3 regions of the Brevibacillus ginsengisoli genome follow, and region 1 is predicted to be linked to each of the others. Evidence: predicted binding sites of a transcription regulator. Region 1 holds the regulator's gene; each other region holds the start of a gene.
The links. Region 1 encodes LexA, which represses DNA repair genes until DNA is damaged. Its sites were predicted from a motif close to CGAACATATGTTCG; they were not measured.

Region 1 (4,436 bases):
TTCTCCCAATCGCGATCAGAGTGATCTACCGTTTTTCTCGACCGCTTCAAAGTAACCTGAGATCAACAAGGTAATTGCGCCCAGCGGGAATGTGAAATTAAATATCCTTTATTGTCCAAACGCCAAGATCTTACAAATTTGGATCGCCACCCACGTTGCTTCTCTCACACGGCCGTATAATTTTGCGCCATAGTTATAACTAATAATCGGCTGAACTCCTGTGACAGCCCCTAATGCCATGAGCACAAGATAATTGATGATATATCCATTTTGGATCGTAAATGCAAAGACATGTAATTCTCCCCCATAGTCCGAAAGCAGAATATTATCGATCACAATCGCAATAAACATCGTAAGTTGTACGGAAAAGGAGGAGAAGCCTGTGGCGAGCTGGTCGTTCATCGACACTAACAAAGAAGCTAAGCATGACCGGCAATACAGCAAATGGGACAGCATCGCCGGTCGCTCCAAAAAAAGCATCAATGATTCGTTGTTTAATAATCCAAATATTGCGATAACTATTGATAAAATGGTGGTAAACCAAAGGGATTGTCCTACAATATTCCTCGCTTCTTCCGTTTTTCCTTCCCCTAGTCGGAGCGCAACTACCGCTCCAGCACCAGCCGCCATCAGGGTACCGACCGCGCGACTCAATACCATGATGGTATAGCCGATACCAACACCCGCTAATTCTGATGCCACTAGATTTCCTACGATCATCCCGTCAATAACCGACCGACCCGCAAAAGACAAATTGCCTAGAATAGCGACTATCGTGTAGCGTAAAAACAGCGTGCTAATTTTTTTGGTGCCGAACTCTCTTGTTGTCTTTTACTTGTATTGGGTTGGATTCGATATAATTCTGATACTCGAATACAGTATTCCCCATGCCCACCCCCTGAACCATTCGACAGGTTCCTTAATCATATTGGCTACTCCTGCCTGGATACCTGCCTGCTTGATAATCTCAAACAGTTTTACGGCTGTAACTGAAGTAACTTCGGATGGTTTGAACACAGGCTAGTATAACTAGTTCTTCCCCCTTTTTACATTATAGAAATACCTCTCGCTCAACAAACTTGACGATATCACTATAGAAAGCGCTTACATTTATTTTCCCCGAACAGAGATTCTAGAGCCATCTCCCTTGCATTCATTCGGTTTGGACTACTCCTCCTTTTGAGATGATATATGTGATGCAATACCCCACGATAACGCAATCGAGAATTCCGAGTTTTCAATTAATTAATCGAACAACCCATTCGTTTTATGTTAATGGGTTCATCGTATAAATTGGAGTTATCTTCTAGTCAATAGCCACTAAACTCAATTTTTATCAAAAAAGTGGAGTTACTCCAGATTTTATTTGTTGCTTTCCGGGGGATACCACTTGGCTATTGGAACATTTGCTAAATTTCACCGTAAGGTTAGACGAAGAAACCAGAAGTTTTAACGAACCCCGCTTCTTTTAATAGGAGATGTCCTAGAAAAACGAACTTATGTTTGTCGAACGCAAGATCCCATGGTATAATGTAGTAAAAGACTCGAGGATCGAGGTGTGGAAATGTCCAAGCTTTCCAATCGTCAACAAGCCATTATTGAATTCATTCGTAGAGAAGTAAAAGATAAAGGATATCCCCCATCTGTTCGAGAAATCGGAGAAGCTGTAGGACTAGCCTCTAGCTCTACTGTTCACGGTCATTTGGCGCGTCTGGAGAAAAAAGGGTTGATCCGCCGTGACCCGACCAAGCCACGGGCGATTGAGCTTCTGGGTGATTCCGACCGATTCCAGGAAGATTTCGACCTTAGTGTAGTTAGAGTTCCCGTTCTTGGTAAAGTAACAGCCGGTCAACCGATCACCGCCATCGAGCAGGTCGAAGAGTACTTCCCGCTCCCTGAAAATGTCGTGTCGTCCGATAACGTGTTCATGCTTCGCGTTTCCGGTAACAGTATGATTGAAGCTGGAATTCTGGACGGCGACTATGTCATTGTCCGTCAGCAAAGTGTTGCAAACAACGGCGATATCGTGGTAGCCATGACTGAGGAAGACGAAGCTACAGTAAAACGATTCTTTAAAGAAAAGACGCATTTTCGTTTACAGCCAGAAAACTCCTCTTTGGAACCAATCATTCTTCAATCCGTTTCCGTCCTTGGAAAGGTCATCGGAGTTTACCGTACCATTCATTAATTAAACTGGTTTGAACATTGTTTCAAAAGAACAGCTCCCCATTTAGCGAACACCGCTAGTCGGGGAGCTGTTTTGTTGAATATGAATTAAATTTTATAACCCTAGCTTTTGTTCCAATTCCCTCTTCTGACTCAGGTGATGGCGGAAATGCATATCAATAAGATCAAACCACTCCTTCGCGTTCAGCCAGCCGAAGCCATCATGTTTAACTTTATAGTTGGAGTTCACGCCTTCCACTTTTCCTTCCCATTCCAACATCTTCTGCTTTACTTGATCGAGTCCGTCGGAGAGGTCCTCTTTACTTTCCGAATTGCTGGGTGTGTTTTCAGGCAAGTCCGGCAACTTGATTTTAATCGGCGGAAATCCACCGTTCTTGTACAAATTCTCACCGGCCATCGTCTTGCCGAGCGTTTGCTCCCCACTTGCTGCTGCACATGCTTCCACGTTGTCAAGGTATTCCAGAGCCACAAGGATCACATGGCTGTACATTTGACCGAGCGACCAACCCCCTTGCTCGGATATATGCCTCAGTTGATCCAGCGAATAATTTTGCAAGTTGGTTTTGTACTCCTCAATCAACTTCAGATCGCTCAATTGAAACACCCCTTCAACGTGAATGATTAATCCATGCTTATTACCTTGCGATGAAGAACCAGATAATCATCAAAATTTGAATGAATACCTTAACTACCGCACTGCTTAATAACGCGAAAAGTGAACCAAATCCAACTTTGATCGCTTTCTCAATGGACTGCTTTTGGATGAACAGCTCAATCGCTATCACAAATAAAAATGGAAGCAGAATCATTCCGAGTGGAGGGTATACAAAGATCCCGAGGATAACCCCCGCAATAGCCCCTATCGAAGATAACCGAGACCCCCCTGAGCGCTTCACAAAATACATATTGGCCAGTATATCCGCAGCATAAGAAAGCGCACTTAAGATCCCCATCCCCCACCAGAAAGAAGGTGGAAGTCCCGGTGCCCCAGGTGCAACCAAAACAAACTGATATAAGAGAAACCCAATCCACATCAGTATTAAATCAGGCAATACCGGAAAAAAGATTCCAGCAAGGCTTAATCCGAATAACGTAATGATCATAATCCATAATAAGATCTCCATGGAAAACCTCCTCGTTCAAGAAACATTCAACTACCTGTTAGAGCATCCAATATTCTCTAATCATTACGTCATTCTACCCTAAAAGTTTCAAAAATCTCCATTGAGCAGGATTGAATCTAAAGAGTCGTATACATTAATCCGTTTCATTTGTACTGCTTGGGCTGCATTTTGGGTGTACAGTTCCTCCAGACCCACGAGCCGATGACAATTTATATTTAAAAAAACACCACAAAAAACCCTCACGCCAAGTGGCGTAAGGGTTTCAGCTTTTATCTTAATACGTATTCATGTATTGTTCACGTTCCCAGTTGTGTACGCGGGTGCGGAACATATCCCATTCGATTTCTTTTGCTTCGATGAAGTGGAGCAAAGCGTGCTCGCCCAAAGCTTCGCAGATTACTGGGTCAGCTTTCAAGCACTCGATTGCTTCTTTCAATGTGGATGGCAAGCTATCGATTCCGTTTTCTTCACGCTCTTGCTCATCCATCACATAAATGTTGCGATCGATTGCAGGAGGTGCTTGCAATTTGTTTTTGATACCGTCCAAACCAGCTTTCAGCATTACGGCCAAAGCGAGGTATGGGTTAGCTGCTGGGTCTGGGTTACGCACTTCGATACGAGTACCCATTCCACGGGATGCAGGGATACGGATCAATGGAGAACGGTTTTTCGCGGACCAAGCAACGTAGCAAGGTGCTTCGTAACCTGGAACCAAACGCTTGTAAGAGTTTACCAATGGATTGGTGATCGCAGCAAAACCACGTGCGTGAAGCAGGATACCCGCGAGGTATTGCTTAGCAGTTTCACTCAAGCCCAACACGTCGGACTCTTCGTAGAACGCGTTTTCTTTGCCGCGGAACAAGGATTGGTGAGCGTGCATACCGGAACCGTTTACGCCGAACAATGGTTTTGGCATGAAAGTAGCATGGAGACCGTGTTTACGAGCGATTGTTTTAACAACCAGCTTGAAAGTCAAGATTTGGTCTGCAGCATGGATTGCATTCGCATATTTGAAGTCGATTTCGTGTTGACCAGGTGCAACTTCATGGTGAGAAGCTTCAATTTCGAAGCCCATTTTTTCAAGGGTCAATACGATATCACGACGGCAGTTTTCACCCATATCAA
Region 2 (4,436 bases), on a different contig from region 1:
GATTTTAACCTCGTCATCTTGCCAATGCCTCAAGACGTCGCATCTAAAGAATTTGAAAAGTATTTTGAACAAAAAAAACAACTTAATGCCAATTTTCAAGTAACAGAGAGAACGACACTAAATAAATTTGGTGTGACCGTCAATAAGTATATGTACAAAATCGAAAGTAACGGCTTTAAATGGCAGACGGTTTCCTACCTATTTAGTAAAGGCGAATTTACTTATGCGTTTGACATGTCAATGAAGGATGAAAATCGTTCCAAGGCTAATCTAGAAAGAATTGATAAGGCATTTGAATCCTTTAAGTTTTTAAAATAACGAAGCTACCAAGAAATACAATGATACTGTGTATGGTTCCTTCCCATTCTTCGCAGACTACCTCATAGCCTAGGGAAGGAGGCGTAAACGAATGCATAAGCAAATCAAGGGCAAGGCGGACAAGTACAGTGCTCAACATGGTGGAGACGCCCATCACAGCGGCCAAAATGCGAAGCAACAAAATACCTCCAAGCCAGTGCAAGGTTTTAGTCAAGCTCCCAAAGGTCTGCAATAAAAGGTTTGGCAAAACTCCTGATTTTTCGAATCAGGAGTTTTTTTCTATGGGAAACACTTATTTTTATATTTACTTTACAAAAGTAAGTTACTTTGGTATGATGTTCTTACAAACAAGCGCTTGTAGTGTCATGATCCACAATGAGTTTCTAACCATTAAATTAACTGAGGTGAAAGACATGAACATTCAAGTATATACTCCCGATCAGCAAGCGGTAGGCGAATTTGACGGCGGCAAAATTACAGAACAAAAACCAATTGGATTTCCTGGTGAAGGATCGGCGGTGAAACGTTTGGGACCTTTGTTTTACTGGGCATGGATGAAATCTCCAGTAGAGGGGTACATTCCACCACACCCACACCAAGGATTTGAGATCATGACCTACATGGTATCGGGTAAAGCTGGACATGGCGATTCACTAGGCACAAGAAGTGTCGTAGAGGCTGGAGGAATCCAGTTGATGCAGACGGGATCAGGGGTGTATCACGAAGAACGAATTATCGGCCCAGATGCGGAAGGCTTCCAGATTTGGTTTGAACCATACTTGGAAAAGGCTTTTCATGAAGCACCTACGTATCGCCAGTTTGAGCATAACGAGTTTCCCATTGAAGAGAATGAAGGTCAACGCGTCAAAACTATCATTGGGGACGGCTCAGTGGTTGATATCGTGACAGACATCAAGATGTGGGACGTTTTCGTGAAGTCTGGTGGCAGCTACCAGTTTGAACTGCCTGAAGGATATGCGTTAGCAGTACTTGCTTTCCGTGGGGATGGGGAAGTCGAGGCTACTGCCTTTCACGATAAGGATTTTGTCGTGATCCAAAACGATGGTCAATCAACCCAAACCGTTCATTTTCAACCGAAAGACCACAATGAATTGCATCTGATGGTGATTCAAACACCAATTGCGGTTGACTATCCACTTTATCCGCATCGCTGATAGGAACTGTATAGAGGGAAGAAAAAAGCCATGCAGGCAGCAGCTGCATGGCTTAACATTTATACTCGAATTCACAGTATGTTTGATCGTAGTAATACTCCACGTCGTCATCTGTCATAAAGATGAACTTCTCGATCTCCCACCCCAAACGCTTCGCAATGTGCTCAATCATATTCTTGCGTTCCTGCCGTGAAATCATGTCTCTTCCTCCTCTAACCGTATTTGCATCATCTGTTTTGATACAAATATCATTTTCTTAGTTGTATTATATAACAGTTCTATGTGGTTTGTTAATGTTTTATACAGATTTTTCTGAAAAAAACTCTGTTATCGTTGTCCAGAATTTGTTTAACGAGTACCCACTTTTTCTGCATGAGGCAGAGAGGTGGGTATTTTCACTATTATTTCAAGTGGATAATTCCTGTTTTTCGCATATAATACAAACATACGTTCTTATATGTGGTGATGACAGTGGAAGAGGAAATCCTTATCAAAAGCTGGCTCGTTTGGCGTGAAACGCATGTACATTTGCAAGCGGATAAAGAAGTGATTGTGGGTTCAGCTGTTCGATTTCCCAGCGGATATGAGTCCATGCTTCAGTATCTGATCAGCGGAAGCAGCTTTATGATGAATGCCAGCTATCGCAAGTTGCGTAAGCAGGGGATACTAATCTTGGGTGAATATCGTGAGCGTGATGAGCATTTTATCATGTGGAGGTATCGTCAACAGACGAGGATGGTTCGAATGACATTTCGTGAGCTTAAAGGAGAGATGCAACAGAAGATGGAGAGTTTACTTATTAAAGCCGAACTTTAAATGTTTGTTTGTGATTGAATATATGTGTTTTGTTGAAATTTGCACAATAAATAAGTCGAACGTTCGGAATTTACCCTTGTCGAGTCGCCCGCTTTATGTTACATTGGATGCACACAAGGTAATACGGTACTCGTATAATTGTTGGGAATATGGCCCAAAAGTCTCTACCAGACGACCGTAAATTGTCTGACTACGAGTGAAAGAGCCCCTAGGGTTCCGTTCTTTTCTCTGTTCATCTTGGATAAGGTGCACAGGGACAGGGAGTCTGGTCCGAGCGGGGTTGGCACATTCGTTTTTTGTGCTACACCTAAGGGAGAAAAGCCCAGAGGGACAGGTTTCACTTGAATTGCGTTTTTTACGTGATCGGTGATCTGTCCGTCTGGGCTTCTTTTTATGTATTGAAGCCAATTGAATTTACAACGAAGGAGTAGAGAATCTTGAAGGCATTGCAAGAACGCATCGTCCAAGATGGACAAGTATTATCCAGCCAGGTGTTGAAGGTTGATTCATTTCTAAATCATCAGGTTGATCCCATGCTAGTTACAGAGATTGGACAGGAGTTTGCCCGAATTTTTGCGGATGAAAGAATTACAAAAGTACTGACCATTGAAGCGAGTGGGATTCACTTTGCGTTTGCGACAGCGTTTGCCTTGGGAGTACCGTTCATCTACGCCAAGAAGAAAAAAGCCGTTACCCAGACAGAAGATGTGTATTCGGCACCCGTTTATTCTTTTACCAAACAAGAGACGTATCAAATCAGCGTATCCAAACGCTACCTCAATGCACAAGATCGCGTATTGGTCGTCGATGATTTTCTGGCAACCGGCGCAGCTTTAATTGGGTTAAAAGAGATCATTCAAGAGTCAGGCGCGCATCTGGTAGGCATAGGGGCTGTTATCGAAAAAAGCTTCCAGGAAGGCAGAGCGAAGCTGGAGGAAGCGGGGGTACGCATCCATTCGTTGGCTCGGATTCAATCGATGTCACCAGAAGGCATCCAGTTTATAGAAGAAACAAACCTCAGAACGAAGGAGAGTTATACGAATGCTAAGTAAGCAAAAGGTCTTCACACTTGGATTTCAACACGTTTTGGCGATGTATGCGGGAGCGGTTGTCGTTCCGTTGATTATTGGTAGCCAGCTAAACCTATCTCCAGAACAGTTGGCTTACCTGATTGCAGCTGACCTGTTTACCTGCGGGATCGCTACACTGTTGCAAGTCATTGGCACCAAGTATGTAGGGGTTCGCTTGCCGGTTGTCCTTGGCTGTACGTTTACCGCAGTAGGTCCGATCATCGCGATCGCGCAGTCCTCCAATTTGGCTACGGCTTATGGTTCCATTATCGTGGCTGGGATTTTTGTCTTGTTGGCTGCGCCGCTTTTTGGTAAGTTGTTGAGATTTTTTCCGACTGTCGTGACGGGTTCAGTCGTTACCATCATTGGGTTGTCGCTGATTCCTGTTGCGATGAATAACGCTGCGGGTGGACAAGGCATGCCGGACTTTGGCCAGCCCCGTAACCTTTTGTTGGCTCTTGGTACGTTAGTAATTATTTTATTGATTAATCGTTTTTCCAAAGGCTTTGTTCGCTCCATCTCCGTTCTTCTTGGGCTTATCGTAGGTACAGTGATTGCTTATTTCATGGGCATGGTCAGCTTTGAGAATGTCGAGAAAAGCTCACTAGTGAATATTGTGCATCCGTTTTACTTTGGTGTTCCCCAGTTTAATATTGGGGCGATTCTGACGATGATTCTGGTTTGTATCATCAGCATGGTCGAGTCTACGGGTGTCTACTTCGCGCTTGGAAAAGTCACAGAGACAGAAGTTGGCGAACAAGATGTGGTAAAAGGACTGCGCGCCGAGGGGATTGCCATTCTGTTAGGCGGTATTTTTAACGCGTTCCCGTATACCACCTATTCGCAAAATGTCGGCCTGGTCTCCCTTACTCGCGTCAAAACTCGTGACGTGATTATCGCCGCAGGATGTATCCTAGTGGTTCTCGGGATGCTACCGAAGATTGCAGCCATGGCAACCGTGATTCCGAACCCGGTTTTGGGTGGGGCGATGATCGCGATGTTTGGGATGGTGGTCGCATCAGGGATCAATATTTTGTCCAGCGTGGACTTGCGCCAA
Region 3 (4,436 bases), on a different contig from region 1:
CCGCGTTACGCGCCGCGCGGCCAATAGTCTGAATCAATGAACGCTCGTTGCGAAGGAAGCCTTCCTTATCCGCATCCAAAATGGTAACCAAAGAGACTTCGGGCAAATCCAATCCTTCCCTCAACAGGTTGATCCCTACCAGCACGTCGAACTCGCCCAAGCGCAACGAACGCAAAATCTGCATACGCTCAATGGTTTTGATATCAGAGTGCAGGTAGCGAACCTTGATCCCGATTTCTTTTAGATAATCGGTTAAATCCTCTGACATTTTTTTCGTCAGGGTAGTAACCAGCACACGTTCGTTCTTGGCAATCGTCTCTTGAATCTCACCGATCAAATCGTCAATCTGTCCTTTAATCGGTCGGACGGAGATCGTCGGGTCAACCAAACCTGTCGGACGAATCACTTGTTGAACCAGTTCAGGGCAATGTTCCATCTCATATGGCCCCGGTGTGGCTGAAACGTAGATCGCCTGCGGAATTTTCTTCTCGAATTCACTAAATTGGAGCGGTCGGTTATCTTTGGCTGACGGTAGACGGAAGCCATGCTCCACCAATACATCTTTACGCGCGCGATCCCCATTGTACATTCCCCGAACCTGCGGCAAGCTCATATGCGACTCATCCATGATCAAAAGGAAATCATCCGGGAAGAAGTCAATCAAAGTGTACGGCGGATGCCCCGGTGGCAAGCCTGTCAGATGGCGGGAGTAGTTCTCAATCCCCGAACAAAACCCCATCTCCATCATCATCTCGATGTCATAGCGCGTTCTCTGCTCCAATCGCTGCGCTTCCAGCAGTTTGCCTGCTTCACGTAATTCAGCCAATCTCACTTCCAATTCAGCTTGAATGCTCTCAATGGCGATTTTCATTTTCTCAGCGCGAGTCACATAGTGAGACGCCGGAAAAATTGCGATGTGCTCACGAGTTCCGATAATTTCACCTGTCAGCACGTCTATTTCTGTAATGCGCTCAATCTCATCGCCAAAAAACTCTACACGAATCGCCTGCTCGCTTCGCGAAGCCGGAAAAATCTCCACAACATCACCGCGAACCCTGAACGTGCCACGCGTAAAATTAATATCGTTACGATTGTATTGAATATCCACCAGTCGATGGAGAATTTCTTGCCTGCTCTTCTCCATGCCGACCCGAAGTGACAACAGTAGTTCCTTATATTCTTCTGGCGAACCCAAACCGTAAATGCAAGAAACAGATGCCACAATAATGACATCTTTACGTTCCAGAATCGCACTGGTTGCGGAGTGGCGCAATTTATCTATTTCATCATTGACGCTGGCGTCTTTTTCGATAAAAGTATCCGACTGAGGAATGTACGCTTCCGGCTGGTAGTAGTCGTAGTAGCTAACGAAGTATTCCACAGCATTGTGGGGAAAGAACTCTTTGAACTCAGCAGCCAACTGCGCCGCCAAGGTTTTGTTGTGGGCCATCACTAACGTCGGCTTGTTGACTTGGGCAATGACATGCGCTGCTGTAAACGTCTTTCCTGTCCCTGTCGCGCCCAGAAGTGTCTGATGTCGCTTGCCAGCCAACACGCCATCCACTAATTCCGTTATCGCTGTCGGCTGATCCCCAGACGGCTGAAACTCGGAAACCAATTGGAATCGATCCATGAAGTCGTCATCCTTCCTTTCTCGGTCTAAGCATTAGTATATCATAAATTACCAGTAAATCGAACGTTTGTTTGTCTAATAACTTGTTTCCATTTTGCCGATATCTTTATAGAGGTATACGAACGAACACACCATCCCGATTGACCACGAAATGGAGTGGAACAAATGGCAGACACTGTACAAAACTCTTCGTTTATTCCAAGCGAATACAGCTATAAGAATAAAAAGGAATTCTCTTCTGAAATGGATTCCAACGCGTTCATGCAACTGTTTATAGCGCAATTGAAGAACCAGGACCCCATGTCGCCTATGGACAACACACAGTTCATGCAAAATACGTCTATGATGACTATGGTTGAGCGCCTGACCAATATGCAAAAATTAATGGAAGAGTCCAACAGCAGCATGTTAAACCTTCCGAAATACGAAAGTCTCGTTGGTAGATCGGCTACATACAACAAAGTGACCGAGGACGAAATTACTGGAGAAAAGAAAACGGAACAAAAGACAGGTAACATTGACAGCGTTAAGCTGGTTGATGGTAAAATCATGATGGCGATCGGTAGTGATCTTATTACTCCCGATAAAATCAAAGGACTTGAATCCAAAGGGATGACAAGCGATTCCCTGTTGGACAACACGCTCAAATACACGCAAATGGTTGGCAAAACGATTACCTATGTGGAAGAGAAATTGGTAGATAAGGACGGCAATCCAAACACAACCAACGATCAGTACACAGAGAAAACAAGCAACACGGGTGTCATTACCTCCTTTAGCCTAAAAGACGGCAAAGTGGAGTTCACCGTGGATAACGGTAAAAAAGTAACCGTTGACCAAATCAGCGGCCTGAGTGCGTCGGATACTGGATCAATGGATAATACTCTGAAGTACGCACAAATGATTGGCTACCAGGTGACGTATAAAGATATTGTTCAAAACGACGGCAAAGACCAAGAAGTCGATAAGACCGGGATTATTAAAGCCATGAACATGAAAAACGGCATGATTGAATTCGTGCTCGACAACGACAAGAAACTGAAACCATCGGACATTATTGGAATTGAAGTCAAACAATAAATTCCTCTATTCACGTCTATTGTAGACAAAAAAATCGCAGGATAGTATATAAAACGGCTATGAGAAGATAACACTTCTCATAGCCGTTTTTTGTAATGAGAAGTTAATTACTTTACATCAGTAAAATAATTAACTTCTCTTCCATTCGCGTAAGCCACTAAAGAAAAAAGCATCGTCCACTTGCCACCTCTCATCGGGTGGTTGAAACACAGTCTCCTTGGAAGTGAAACCTAGTGAAAGAAAGGAGAAAGGGAGTTGAGTCGCCACCCAATCCCGTAGGGGCGCGCAGCGTTTGGCGACTCCCTTTCGGATTGACTGAACGGACTTTCCCACATCCTTGCGAACTTCCACAGAGCGAAAAGGGACGAAGCTTTTTTACGCTCCAAGTTTAACCTTTTCCATCCGATCTCGTACCAGCTGTAGCAGGCTGATCTTACGCAAGTCCACGAAGTAGTCCGTCGTACTGTCAGGAACGACGATAATCCCCAATTGATGATGGTTCCCCTCATAAATGGCACATTGCACAAATTTCAGCTCGTTGTCGTAGGTCAGCACTTCCATTTTGCAAAAAGCCGGATTCGACTGGAGCGCAGGATAGAGCTGTGACTTATCCTGGACTGTTGACCCATTCACTTTGACAATAACTTCTCCGGGAAGAAGTCCAATCTGTTCGGCCGGTGTGTCGGGGATGACCGCCATAATCTTCACGCCTTTAGGCGGCTGAATGAAGAAAGGCGCGGCATTCTGTTCCCGTCTTTGACTTAGCCAAAACAATCCTTCATGTCCGATCAAGGCAAACAATGCGGTAATTACAGAGAGAACAGGCACCCATACCGAGGCGTAGGAAAGCCCTAATAGAATGAGGGCATATATCACTAATTGTCCAGAGATCTGTCTGGATTTCGCTAACGGAGTCATCGTTTGCGTCAAATCAGAGAAACCGGTAATTGCCGGAAGCAGCAAGATTCCAAAGCCTAACCCCATATACTCCGGTGAGAAAAGCGGCCATCCGGGATAAATCGACGCAGTGACAACCGCACTCGCTTGCGTCGGCACCAGAATCAATAGCGGTGTCAGCCAAAAGGACTGCAAATGATAAGCCCCAATGATTCTTCCGCGTTTCCCTTCTACAAACAGAGGAGTGGCATCTCTTCCAGCATTCCAGCGAACAAGTAATCCCTCGACCAAATGCAGAATCGCAACCAATGCCAGCAATGGAACTGGCTTCACATTGGCAATCCATGTCCATACTTGCGCCAGACCCTGAGTTTCGGCAGAGAACGGAATCAAAGAGACAATAGTATGCAGTAATGTCAAGACACCTGCCGAATAGGCCAGGCAGAGATACCTCAAACGAACCACAGCGAGCAGGATGGAAAGAAACCATAACAACCACATGTCGGTCTCTTGAACCATAATCCCCAGTACGCCTGCCGAGAGAGAAACAACGAATCCTCCGACAAGTCCCATTCCAATTGAACGAATTGTCTGTCTCACTGGAGATTGGATCCGTACAGAAAACAGTTGCCGCTCAACAGCCATTTGTTTTCGGTAATGCAGGTAAATAAACAGTACAAACACATATAGTAAGGGATTCACCAACAAATGAATCATTCCGTCAAGGTAGCTTGTCAACAGAACCCAACCGCTAGCCATCTGATCACCTCAGATTTCATATAAAAAAGACCATGGCATTCTTATACCATGGTCTTTTACTTTCTAC

Region 2: a site for LexA is predicted at 1,934-1,947, ahead of ACQCN2_RS19885 (YhjD family protein). Genes of this name have one in related genera too.
Region 3: a site for LexA is predicted at 1,694-1,707, ahead of uvrB (excinuclease ABC subunit UvrB). Genes of this name have one in related genera too.

The regions. Positions count from the first base shown of each region.
Region 1 covers NZ_JBNJQR010000006.1:197,273-201,708, reverse strand. The annotation lists gene ACQCN2_RS14280 (MATE family efflux transporter) at 109-765, opposite strand; gene ACQCN2_RS14275 (aldehyde dehydrogenase family protein) at 832-1,017, opposite strand; gene lexA (transcriptional repressor LexA) at 1,565-2,188, shown strand; gene ACQCN2_RS14265 (DinB family protein) at 2,282-2,791, opposite strand; gene ACQCN2_RS14260 (DUF456 domain-containing protein) at 2,823-3,311, opposite strand; gene glnA (type I glutamate--ammonia ligase) at 3,586-4,436, opposite strand, start outside.
Region 2 covers NZ_JBNJQR010000010.1:222,285-226,720, forward strand. The annotation lists gene ACQCN2_RS19865 (stalk domain-containing protein) at 1-318, shown strand, start outside; gene ACQCN2_RS19870 (hypothetical protein) at 410-553, shown strand; gene ACQCN2_RS19875 (pirin family protein) at 600-1,493, shown strand; gene ACQCN2_RS19880 (BH0509 family protein) at 1,546-1,692, opposite strand; gene ACQCN2_RS19885 (YhjD family protein) at 1,965-2,309, shown strand; purine riboswitch at 2,420-2,522, shown strand; gene ACQCN2_RS19890 (xanthine phosphoribosyltransferase) at 2,747-3,361, shown strand; gene ACQCN2_RS19895 (nucleobase:cation symporter-2 family protein) at 3,351-4,436, shown strand, end outside.
Region 3 covers NZ_JBNJQR010000004.1:23,797-28,232, forward strand. The annotation lists gene uvrB (excinuclease ABC subunit UvrB) at 1-1,633, opposite strand, end outside; gene ACQCN2_RS09615 (flagellar hook assembly protein FlgD) at 1,799-2,713, shown strand; gene ACQCN2_RS09620 (PDZ domain-containing protein) at 3,089-4,369, opposite strand.